Regions from separate parts of the Clostridium felsineum DSM 794 genome, predicted to be linked through region 2. Evidence: predicted binding sites of a transcription regulator. Region 2 holds the regulator's gene; each other region holds the start of a gene.
The links. The regulator NrdR, encoded in region 2, represses ribonucleotide reductase genes. The targets are predictions, from matches to a motif close to CACNANATNTNGTG.
Positions count from the first base shown of each region.

Region 1: the regulator NrdR is predicted to act here: its motif matches at 2,084-2,097, upstream of CLFE_RS20050 (anaerobic ribonucleoside triphosphate reductase).
Region 3: the regulator NrdR is predicted to act here: its motif matches at 2,489-2,502, upstream of CLFE_RS08355 (vitamin B12-dependent ribonucleotide reductase).

Region 1 is NZ_CP096980.1:4,304,357-4,308,656, forward strand. It holds gene CLFE_RS20050 (anaerobic ribonucleoside triphosphate reductase) at 1-2,066, opposite strand, end outside; gene CLFE_RS20055 (PFL family protein) at 2,368-3,723, opposite strand; gene CLFE_RS20060 (ACT domain-containing protein) at 3,740-4,009, opposite strand.
Region 2 is NZ_CP096980.1:2,289,845-2,294,144, forward strand. It holds gene spoIIGA (sigma-E processing peptidase SpoIIGA) at 1-495, shown strand, start outside; gene sigE (RNA polymerase sporulation sigma factor SigE) at 510-1,217, shown strand; gene sigG (RNA polymerase sporulation sigma factor SigG) at 1,291-2,064, shown strand; gene CLFE_RS10790 (YlmC/YmxH family sporulation protein) at 2,267-2,530, shown strand; gene nrdR (transcriptional regulator NrdR) at 2,595-3,050, shown strand; gene pgeF (peptidoglycan editing factor PgeF) at 3,351-4,061, shown strand; gene CLFE_RS10805 (response regulator transcription factor) at 4,080-4,300, shown strand, end outside.
Region 3 is NZ_CP096980.1:1,782,930-1,787,229, forward strand. It holds gene CLFE_RS08355 (vitamin B12-dependent ribonucleotide reductase) at 1-2,438, opposite strand, end outside; gene CLFE_RS08360 (gamma carbonic anhydrase family protein) at 2,642-3,148, shown strand; gene CLFE_RS08365 (YaaR family protein) at 3,409-3,837, shown strand; gene CLFE_RS08370 (NAD(+) synthase) at 3,886-4,300, opposite strand, start outside.

The DNA.
Region 1 (4,300 bases), 2.0 Mb from region 2:
GCTCTTTCTGCTGCTTTTCCAGCACCAAATCTTTCATCTAAACTTAAATATCCTGTAACTCTTGATATACCTTGAATATCGTGACTACTGCACTTTGGACATTTCATATCAGAGGCATCCAAATATTCTCCACAATCTCTGCAGTATCTTATGTGGAAGTTTATACCGATATAATTTATATTAGTGCTTTCATAAGCATATTTAACTATATTCATTATAGTTTCTTCATCACCATAATCATCAAGTTCTATATATGATATATGTCCACCGTTACATAACTTATGATAAGGTGCTTCTATATTTATTTTTTCCTTTATTGATATATCAAAACCAACTGGTATGTGATAACTATTAGTATAATAATCTTTATCTGTAACACCTGGTATTTCTCCGAAAATAGCTTTATCCTTAACTATGAACTTTCCAGATAAACCTTCAGCCGGTGTAGCATAACAACTCCAATTAAGTTTTATATGCTTCTTTAAGTCATCAAGATAATCTCTTATATATGAAATTATCTTAAATCCAAGCTCCTTTGATTCCTCTGTTTCTCCATGATGATGTCCTGTAAGTGCTACAAGTGTTTCTGCAAGTCCTATAAAACCGACACCCCAAGTACCTTGCTTAAGAACTGGTTCTATTGAATCATCTGGCTTTAAATTCTCAGAACCTTTCATAAGATTTTGACCTACAACAAATGGTAAATCCTTAACCTTTAATTTTTTCAGTACATTATATCTATGAAGTAAACTTTCCTTTGCAATCTCTAATCTTGAATGTAGAAGCTCAAAGAATTTATCTACATCACCTTTAGCAAGTATACCTATTCTAGGTAAATTAACAGTTGTAGGTGCTATATTTCCTCTTCCCTTTACTCCTGGTTCTCCATTTATGTTGGACATTATATAGGTTCTACATCCCATAGTTGCAGGAATATATCCCTTATCATAATATTCTTTATTAAAATCAGCATCTATATTCATAAATGTTGGATTCATTCTTTTAGCTGCAACTCTACAAGCTAATTTGAATAAATAATAATATGGATCATTTTCATTTCTATTTACGCCTTCCTTAACTCTAAAAATTATGTTAGGGAAAATCGGCTGTTCACCATTTCCAAGTCCTTTTTCATATTCCTTTAAGAATATTTCACACACAAGTGCAGCATCTTTAGACTTAGGTATTCCTATATTTATAGATGAGAATGGAACCTGTGAACCGGCTCTGCTGTGCATTGTATTTAAATTGTATACTATACCCTGCATTGATTGTCCGACTATTTTCACTAACTTCTTTTCTACATTTTCATCTAATTTATCTGAAGTAACACCTATTTCCTCATACTCATGTCTTATCTGTTGTCTTGTTGGTTCAATAAATTCAGCCATATCATTATCAAAATCAGGATGTGCTTGGCCTCCAAACATATCATTTTGTGTAGATTGTAACAATATGCATGAAAGTTCTGCTGCTGATTCTATTCTTTTTGGTGGTCTTATATATCCATAACCTGTATTAAACCCACTCTGCAAAACTTCCTTTGTTGGAATGTGAAGACAGTTTATACTCAAGTTATAACTATCTAAATCATGTAAATATATGTCACCATTCTCGTGTGCTCTAGATATTTTTTTAGGCATAGCAGAAAGATTGTGCCACTTATTGGATTCACTAGCTATTCTCAAAAGCTTTGAACTATAGTTATTTCCAACATTAGCATTATCCCTATCTGTTTCTATTCCAATCTTTTCTATGACCTTCATTAAATCAGATTTTATTTCTCTTACTTTTGTTCTTTCTTTTCTATATGTACAATATGCCATACCGATTTCTCGGTTTCCATTTTCTAAAAGTACTTCTTCCACTACATTTTGTACTTCTTCAACCGAAATTTCTTTTATCTTTACGTTTTCAACTCTTTCTATAACCTTTTGTGTTAATTCAAGTATATCACTTTGTTTAATATCATAGCCAATTTCATCAGCTGCTCCCTTTATGGCATTAAATATTTTATTAGAATCGAATACTACTTGCCTACCATCTCTTTTTACTACATTTAGCATATAAACGTCCTCCAATACACTATATCTTGTACTTTGATATTATACATTAGGATTTTTTTTATATCAAAATCTAAAATATACGTATTACATTATAATCTAGTTTTTAGTCTCCATGGACTTTATTTCTTATCTTTTTCTCAGCCATACTGTGTTTGATATTTTTAACATCATGATTGGTACTTTGATTTCACTCTCATAACTGGGTGTAAACCTAAATTGCAAGAATATTTATTCTTTTAATAACTTTTTATGAAAAAAAAGCGTTATGAAGAAATAAAATATTCTCATAACGCTTAATATATTAGTTTTTAAAACTGTGTATTGGTGATGGTATTCTTCCACCTCTATTAATAAAATCCGCCGAAGAAAATTTACTTACAGGCATTACAGGAGCTGTTCCAAAAAGTCCTCCGAACTCAACACTATCACCTACACCCATTCCTATTGCAGGAATTATACGTACTGCTGTTGTCTTATTATTTACAACACCTATTGCAGCTTCATCCGCAATTATTCCTGAAATTGTTTCAGCTGGTGTATCTCCTGGTACTGCAATCATATCAAGTCCTACTGAACATACACAAGTCATTGCTTCTAGTTTTTCTAGGTTAAGTGCTCCACTTCTAACTGCAGCTATCATTCCTTCATCTTCACTTACAGGTATAAAAGCACCACTAAGTCCTCCAACATGTGAAGCAGCCATTATTCCGCCTTTTTTAACAGCATCATTTAACATTGCTAGTGCTGCTGTTGTTCCTGGTGCACCACATGCTTCTACACCTATTTCTTCTATTATTCTTGCTACACTATCTCCAACTGCTGGAGTTGGCGCAAGAGATAGATCTATTATTCCAAATGGAACCTCAAGTTTTCTAGATGCTTCTCTAGCTACAAGTTGACCTGCTCTCGTAATTCTAAAAGCAGTCTTTTTTATAGTTTCAGCAACCACATCAAAAGTCTCTCCCTTAACTTTTTCAAGTGACGCTTTAACAACTCCAGGTCCACTTATTCCAACGTTAATTACACATTCAGCTTCTCCAACACCATGAAATGCTCCTGCCATAAAAGGATTATCCTCAATTGCATTTGCAAATACCACAAGCTTCATACAATCCATTCCATTAGTTGAGGCACTTAAATTGGCAACATCCTTTATTATATGTCCCATTTGCTTAACAGCATTCATATTTATTCCAGTTTTGCTACTTCCAACATTTACAGAAGAACAAACAATATCTGTATTATGTAATGCTTCTGGAATAGACGCTAGTAAAATCTTATCACCTTTAGTGCATCCTTTGTGTACAAGTGCTGAAAATCCACCTATGAGGTTGACTCCAACTGCTTTAGCTGCCCTATCTAATGTTTTAGCATATTCAACATAATCTTTGTCATCAGAAGATTCTGCAATTATTGAAATTGGAGTTACTGAAATTCTTTTATTGATTATAGGAATACCATAATCTCTTTCTATTTCCTCTCCCACTTTAACTAAATTTTCTGCATATTTAGTTATTTTGTCATAAATTCTTTTTCTAGATTCTTCTCCATTAAAGCTGCAGCAATCCCTTAAAGATATTCCCATAGTTATTGTACGTATATCAAGGTTTTGCTCTTCAATCATTTTTATTGTACTCATGATTTCATTAGTATTCATTGACTTTTAATCTCCTTTACACTCTGTTCATTGAGTTGAATATGCCTTCATCCTGTATTTTTATTGATACCCCAAGTTTTTTACCTTTTTCATCAAGTTCTGTCTTTACCTTATCAAAGGAAACAGAAGCACTGGATAAATCTGTAAGCATTATCATTGTAAAGTATTCTTGCATTATAGTTTGACTTATATCAAGAATATTAATCTTCATTTCTGCAAGAATGGAACTCACCCCAGAGATTATACCAACCTTGTCTTTTCCAATAACCGTAATAATAGCTTTCATAAAAAATAGCCCTCCTTGTATTAATATACATTAGAATATATATAATGCTAGAATTCTTCTGCCTTCTGCCTCACAAAAGATTCTGTGGTCGAGCCTCTTGTGCAGGAATATTTTATGAGGCACAACGCTAGGATTCTATTGCATTATCGTATTATATAATGCTAGAATTCTTCTGCCTTCTACCTCACAAAAGATTCTGTGGTCGAGCCTCTTATGCAGGAATATTTTATGAGGCACAACGCTAGGATTCTATTGCATTATCGTATTATATAATGCTAGAATTCTTCTGCC
Region 2 (4,300 bases):
TTTTTTATAGAGCTTAATTATGAAAGTGACAGTCTCTTGAATGTATTTATTGGTGGCATATCCTATAAATGGATTTTAATAGCTATTATGATTATATATATGTTTGTAAATAGAATTATATGGTTTATAAATGATAGAAAATTAACTCAAAAATTAATTTATAAAATAGAAGTAGTGTTTAAGGATAACGAGAAAGTAATAAAAGCTTTTTTAGATACAGGAAATGAGCTTAGAGAACCAATTACAAATTTACCTGTTATTGTTGCTGAAAAAAATTTGTTTGGCAATATTAAATTAGATGATTATGCCAAATTTTATGTTCCATTTAGATTGTTTGATGGTAATATGGGTAAATTAGAAGCCTTCAAACCATCTTGTGTAAAGATATATATTGGTAATGAAGTTGTGGTAAAAAATATAATCATAGCTTTAATAGATAATAAATTAAGTGAATTTAATGATTACAATGCGCTTCTTTCTAGAGGCAGTATCTAAAATGGAGGGATTTTATGAAGTTTTTATTACAGCTTTTAAGCAAAATATTGTGTAGAATAAAAATGTTTTCGGGTAGACTGTATTATATAGGTGGAAATGATGCGCTTCCACCACCGCTTACTAAGGATGAGGAAGATGATTTAGTAAATAAGCTTGTAGGTGGCGATGAAAGTATTAGATCAATACTTATAGAAAGAAACTTAAGGCTTGTAGTATATATTGCAAGAAAATTTGAAAATACAGGTGTAAGTGTTGAAGACCTAATTTCTGTTGGAACTATAGGACTTATTAAAGCAGTAAATACCTTTGACCCAACAAAGAAAATAAAGCTAGCAACATATGGTTCTAGATGTATCGAAAATGAAATACTTATGTATTTAAGAAGAAACAGTAAAGTAAAAGCTGAAATTTCATTTTATGAACCACTTAACATAGATTGGGACGGAAATAAACTTCTTTTATCCGACATATTAGGAACTGATAATGATTGCGTATACAATCTTATAGAAGGAGAAGTGGATAAGCAGCTTCTTTTAGTAGCCTTAAAAAAATTAAATGATAGAGAAAAAAGAATAGTTGAATTAAGATACGGGCTTACAGGTGTTGGAGAAAAAACACAAAAGGAAGTTGCGGATATGCTTGGTATATCCCAATCCTATATTTCAAGGCTTGAAAAAAGAATAATTAAAAGACTCAAAAAAGAAATAAATAAAATGTTGTAGGTTTGTCTTTAGTATAAAATAGTTTTCCTGAGGGAATAATTCTTAATGCTATTATTTCAAAGGGGCTGATAAAGTGGTTATAAATAAGGTTGAGATTTGCGGCGTCAATACGTCTAAACTTCCAGTTCTAAAAGAAAAAGAAATGCGAGAATTATTGATCAGTATGAGAAATGGTAATATTACTGATAGGGAAAAATTTATAAAAGGAAACTTAAGGTTAGTACTTAGTGTCATCCAAAGATTTAATAATAGGGGGGAAAACGCAGATGACTTATTTCAAGTTGGATGCATAGGACTTATAAAGTCTATAGACAATTTCGATTTGAGCCAAAATGTAAAATTTTCTACTTATGCGGTTCCAATGATTATAGGAGAGATAAGGAGATACTTGAGGGATAATAATTCTATTAGGGTTAGTAGATCTCTTAGAGATATAGCATATAGAGCACTTCAAGTTCGGGATAGACTCATAAGTAAAGATAATAAAGAACCTACTGTTTCGCAAATCGCTAAAGAACTAAAAATACCTCGTGAGGAAGTGATTTTTGCTCTAGATGCAATACAAGATCCAATATCTCTGTTTGAACCTATATATCATGATGATGGTGATGCGATATTTGTAATGGATCAAATAAGTGATAATAAAAATCTAGATGATAGTTGGCTTCAGAATATTTCTATTAAAGAAGCTATGAAAAAGCTAAGTGACAGGGAAAAAATGATACTTAATATGAGATTTTTTGATGGTAGAACGCAAATGGAAGTTGCAGATGAAATAGGAATTTCACAAGCTCAAGTATCTAGGCTTGAAAAAACGGCACTTAAACACATGAAAAAGTACGTTTAAGTATAATAATTAATTTAATTTTGTATTTAATATTAAATTAATAATGCTCTAGAGGGGGGAAGCACTTAATTAAAAAGCCCCTCATATACATATATGCTAAAACAAATTTTATGATGTTTTGAATTTTTTGAGTACTTTAATCATATTTTTATAGTATATCAAAATTAATTATAAGCGTTATACTATAAAGAGGTGATAATATATGGATATACCTGCGCATTCTATAAGTGCAATGAAGTCTATGGAGGTTATAGATATTAATACTGGAACAAAGCTCGGACTCATCAAAGATTTAAAAATTGATATTGAGGAGTGTAAAATAATATCAATAATACTTCCAGGAGTAAAAGTAGGAGGATGGTTTTCTAAAGAAAAATATATAGAAATCGAATGGTCGGATATACAGAAAATAGGCGTGGATGTAATACTTGTGAATGGTGACAATTTATTTGAAAATAAGGATTGAACAATTAGCCCTAAAAAGTGTATAATTAAACTAAATATATTCTTTAATAAGGGATGTGAAAGATTTGAAATGCCCATTTTGTGGATATGGTGAGAGTAAGGTAGTTGATTCTAGATCTACCGAGGACAACATGGCTATAAGAAGAAGGCGTGAATGTCTTGAATGCAGTAAAAGATATACAACTTATGAGAAAGTAGAAGATATACCTATATTAGTTATCAAGAAAGACTCAAGTAGAGAATTTTTTGATAAATCTAAAGTAATAAATGGGCTTATAAAGTCTTGTGAAAAGAGACCAGTGTCTAGGCAACAAATAGAAAATATAGCTTCTGAAATAGAAAAATCTATAAGTAATCAAATGCTTACAGAAATAAAATCAGATACTATTGGTGAGATGGTAATGGAAAAACTTAAAGAAATAGATGAAATTGCTTATGTAAGATTTGCATCCGTTTATAGGCAATTTAAAGATATAAACACATTTATGGAGGAAATTCTAAATCTTGTAAATAAAAAGTAGTGTTTAAATAGGTAACATTAATTTGATTTTTTATTACATAGTAATTTGCAAGTTTAATTTTTTATTAGTGTATGTCTTTATATAGGGAAATCATAGTAAAACTTAATTGGTAGGTGTTATATAAGTATAGGTGAAAGTCTAAAACACATGCAGATTAAAGTATTACATGGTTTCCCTATCTGTATGTATTAACACTAAAATGACTATAATTTTAGCTGCCTAATTGTTAAAACTAGGTTAAAATAATAATAAATTCAATACAAAGATTTAAAAAAATAATATAATATAGGGGTAATATTTATGTATACAAAAAAAGAGGACAAATATAGTTTTTTAGAATTTAAGGATGATAATTTTGAGTTGTACTTTTCTACAGCTGAAAATAACTTGAATTTTAATATAAATACAACAATAGGTATAGAAAATCTTCGTAATTTAAAAAAATGGTTTAACCTAGATGATGTAGGTTACTTAAAGCAAACTCACAGTGATATCATTTTAAACTATGAGGAGGATAAGAAGGGTCTAGAAGGTGATGCATTAATTACAGATAAAAATAACATTGCTATTGGAGTGTTTACAGCTGATTGTGTTCCTGTTCTTTTATATGATAAGGTTAAAAAAGTTATAGGGGCTGTTCATAGCGGCTGGAAAGGAACGTGTGATTTAATAGTAAAGAAAACAATATGCAAAATGAAAAAAGAATTTTCATCTATTGATTCAGATATAGTTGTTTATATTGGACCACATAATAAGTCATGCTGTTACGAGTTTGGAGCTGAAAGCTTAAGCCAATTTGAAAACAGTGGTATGTATAACATAAACGAAATTTATAAAAATGGTAAGTTGGATTTGCAGAAATGTATAATAAAGCAGTGCGAAAGTGAAAATGTTCATAATATAAAATGTCTAGATATATGCACAATGTGCTCAAGTACCCACAAAATGCATTCATATAGACGCGATTCAAAAAATGCAGGAAGAATGTTTTCGTTTATAATTAAAAAATAATATAGCTGGAGGAATATTATGGCGGGAGAAAAAATACTTGTTGTTGATGATGAAGCTCATATAGTGAAGCTCATAAAGTTCAATTTGGAGAACAATGGATACAAGGTTATTACAGCGGAAGATGGAGGGGAAGCTCTGGAAAAGGCAAAGGTTGAGGTTCCTCAGTTGGTTCTTTTAGATTTAATGCTTCCGGTTATGGATGGCTATGATGTTTGTAGAGAAATAAGAAAAGATCAATC
Region 3 (4,300 bases), 510 kb from region 2:
TCTCGTTTCATATATTTTTGAGGGGTGCTATCCTTTACTATATTTAGTAATTGACTGTAAGTCATATCTTCAGGAGAAGTAGCACTATCCTCGCTTAAACTTGTATTAAGAGGCTGACTTTCTTTTGAAGAGTCTCGGTACAAAGTTATACCTTTTACGCCAAACTTCCAAGAGTCTATTATTATATTCTTGAAATCATCAATGGAGGCATCCTTAGGAAGATTAACTGTTTTTGACACAGAGCCTGAAATTAAAGGTATTATTGAGGCTACCATTAGAATGTGTCCCATTGGACTTATAAATCTTTCGCCTTTTCCACACTTGTTTGCGGTATCAAAGATAGCAAGATGTTCTTTCTTTAAGTGAGGTGCACCTTCTATTTTTCCATCTAGTATAGTGTCATACCTTGAACCATCTTTATTTGTTATTGTTTTCTTTCTTAAAATATAAGCGGTTATATCTTTTATTTCATTTTCCGAGTATCCAAGATTTTTTAGAGATTCTTCTATTAAAGGATTAGTTAAAGTCATGTAACCTCCGCCAGATAGTTTTTTGTAAATGACATGACTGAAAAATGGTTCTACTGAGGTTGAGGCACAGTCCATTGCAAAGGAAATAGTTCCCGTTGGTGCCATAACGGATACTTGAGCATTTCTAAAACCGTATTTTTCGCCAGCTTCAAGAGTAAGATTCCAAGTTTTCTTTAGTTCGTAACCAATATAATCTAAATTCTCCTTTGAGAGAACAGAATGATTTACTTTTAGAGGTTCATAATTTAAAGACTCAAAAGGCGAAGTGATACTTCCAGCAGCCCTTGCACTATTTCTTAGAATCCTAAGCATATATTTTTGGTTTATATCGTATTTTTCAAAGGAACCTACTTCTTTTGACATTAAGGATGAAATATAGTAGGAATAGCCTGTAAGGATACCAATAAGTGAAGAAGACACAGCTCGTGCGTTATCTGAATCATAAGGATAACCCATTACCATTAAAAGAGCAGCTAGGTTTGAAATTCCAAGACCTGTTGTTCTAAAGAGGTGAGTTTTTCTTGCTACATCTTCTGTTGGAAATTGCCCCCAATGGATAGAGGCTTCAAGAATTAATTGTACTAAACCTATTATATGCTTGTAGCCTTCAAGATCGAAGGTTTTATTTTCACTATCGTAAAACTTATATATATTTATTGAAGCTAGATTACAGGAGGTATCATCTAAGAAGGCATATTCTCCACAAGGGTTTGTAGAATTTATTTTGTTGTACGAGGCATCAAGCTTACCATCTTCACCACATGGGCAAGTGTGCCAAGCGTTTAAACGATCTGAAAATAATGGAGACGGATCAGCACATCTAAAGGATGATTTGTTTAAGGCATTCCATATGTTTGAAATTTTTTCTATTTTGTTTACAGAAGAGTCGATTCTTCCCTTGAGTTCTATGGTTTCGTCTGGATTATTTTTCAAGTTCAAAACTTTTTTCATAAATTCATCTGAAAGCATAACGGAATTATTTGCATTTTGACCAGATACAGTTTCATAAGCCTCTCCTTCAAAACTAGCATCATATCCCATTTTTCCAAGAGCTTTTACTTTATCCTCTTCTTTTGCCTTCCAAGTTATGTAGTCTACTATTTCAGGATGATCTACATTTAGACAGAGCATTTTTGCAGCACGCCTTGTAGTTCCACCTGATTTTATTGCACCAGCATTTCTATCGAGTCCCTTTAAAAAGCTCATTAGACCAGAAGAAACACCTCCTCCTGATAGCTTTTCACCTTTAGCTCTTATAGTAGAAAAGTTTGTTCCAGTTCCAGAACCGCCTTTAAATAACTTTGTTTCTGTTACATATTGTTCGGATATGGAGTGTGGTCCTAAAAGTTTATCTTCAATAGAAATTATAAAGCAAGCAGAAGCCTGAGTTCGTGTATAAGAATCGCTGCAAGGGAGTACCTTCTTTTGATTTGTATCATAATAAAAGTGCCCTTGTGGCTCTCCTTTTATTCCATATACTAGGGATAAGCCGGTGTTGAACCATTGAGGAGAGTTTGGAGCATACATTTGATTTAAAAATGCATAAACAATCTCATCATAAAAAATAGCAGCTTCAGCTTCAGTTTTTATGATTTTTTCATCTTTAAGGGACTCACACCAAAAGAAAGCAAGTCTATGTGCTACCATTTTCATGCTGTTTTCATATCCACACTCATTTGGAATTCCTGATTTTCTAAAATATTTTGAAGCTATTATGTCACATGCATTTTGAGAGTAGTTATATGGAAATTCAAGATTTTTCATATCGGTGAGTACTTCGCCTGTTTTGTGATCAATTATTTTAACATCAACTTTTTTCCACTTGAACAAGTCATATACAGTTTTTGTTTTAGAATTCTCCAATTCCTTGGTATAAAATCTTTTAAATAGTATTTTTAAGTCTTCCATCAAAATTCCTCCACTGATATACTATATATAGTGACAAAACCAATAATAAACACTATATATTGTATATGTATTATAAAATAAATTGGATTTTAATTCAAGAACTATTTTGTAAATAAAAATTTATATGATACTATATATAGAAAAAATACTTATATATAGTGTGAACAAAATACTAGAAAATAATAATTAGAAGGTGATTATTAATGATATATAATTATGAGAGTAAAATTCCTAATATACATTCTTCTGTTTTTATTGCTGATAGTGCAGATATTATTGGCGATGTAGCTATAGAAAAAAATAGTAGTGTGTGGTTTTCTGCTGTTATACGAGGAGATTCTAATTATATAAAAGTGGGAGAAGGAACTAATATCCAAGATAGAGTAGTGATTCATGCAAATAACAGTGATAATGGAGTAGAAATTAAAAATAATGTAACAGTAGGACACGGCGCTATAATTCATGGATGTACTATTAATGATAATTGTATTATAGGTATGGGTGCAATTATTATGGATAATGCACAAATAGGAGAAGAAACTATTATAGGGGCAAATAGTCTTGTTACTTCAGAAAAGAAAATACCAAGAGGAGTACTTGTAATGGGTAGTCCTGCTAAAGTTATAAGAAAACTTACCCCTGAGGAGAAAATGGAAATACGTAAAAATGCAGAGCATTATATTGAAATTTCAAAAAAATATTTTAAATAATGAATATTTAATTAGAAAAAGCACATAATAACTTTGGATATGAGAGAAAATCATATTCAAGGCAGTCTAAAATATATATAAGCGGTTCTTGGTGTTGGATATTTGGAAATTTATATGCATAAAAAATAAAAAATGTCAAAGAACTTGTATTGAATTTACAGCCGCTAATAATATATTTTAGGCTGCTTATTTATTTTTTTGATATATTTTGTTACAATAGGTGTATGGTAAGATGGTATAAAAATTATGGGGGTTAAGATATGGAGATTTCTAGAGCAAGAGGAAAAAGCAGTACACCTGTAAGTAACAATAGTAAACAAGTAACAGTGAAAAAGGACTTTTCCCAGAGTTTCAGTTTTGCACAGCAGCAAAAATCTGAACAGGACTTAAAAAATATGCAGGATGATATAAAAAAGAAGGGGAATAGGCTTAGTATAACAAAATGCTATGCGGATGTTAGAGCCTATAAAAACATGATACGTGAATATCTTGAATCTGTATTGAATTATATGTATTCTGTAAAAAGAGACATAAGTTTCTGGCAAACACAATATTTTATAACTGTTGAAACTATTGATAATAAGCTTGAAGAACTTACACAAGCTCTTTTAAGTGAAGAAAAAGAAAAATTGCAAGTAGCTAGTACGATAGACGAGATAGCAGGACTTATAGTAGATATATATAAATAATTTTAAATACATAAAGAAGTATGCTTAAGTTGCATACTTCTTTTAGTTTTATCTATTCCAGCCACTATATGAGGCATCAGAAGGCATTCTAAGATCACCCCTTGGTGATAAGCTTATAGTTCCAACTTTAGGTCCATCAGGTATAGCAGAACGCTTAAATTGTTGACTGAAAAATCTTTTTATAAATAACTTAAACCATTTTTCTATAGTTTCTTTAGAATAAGTATCTTTAAAGGCATGTTGTGCCATAAATATTATCTTTTCTGACTCAGAACCCTGCTTCATAAAATAATACAAGAAAAAGTCATGAAGTTCGTAAGGTCCTATTATATCCTCTGTCTTTTGAGATATATTTCCTTTTGAGTCCTTAGGTAAAAGTTCAGGACTTACAGGAGTGTTTAAAATATCGATTAGGGTTTTTGAAACTTCACCAGTGAGTTCTTTTTCAGCAACATAAAGAACC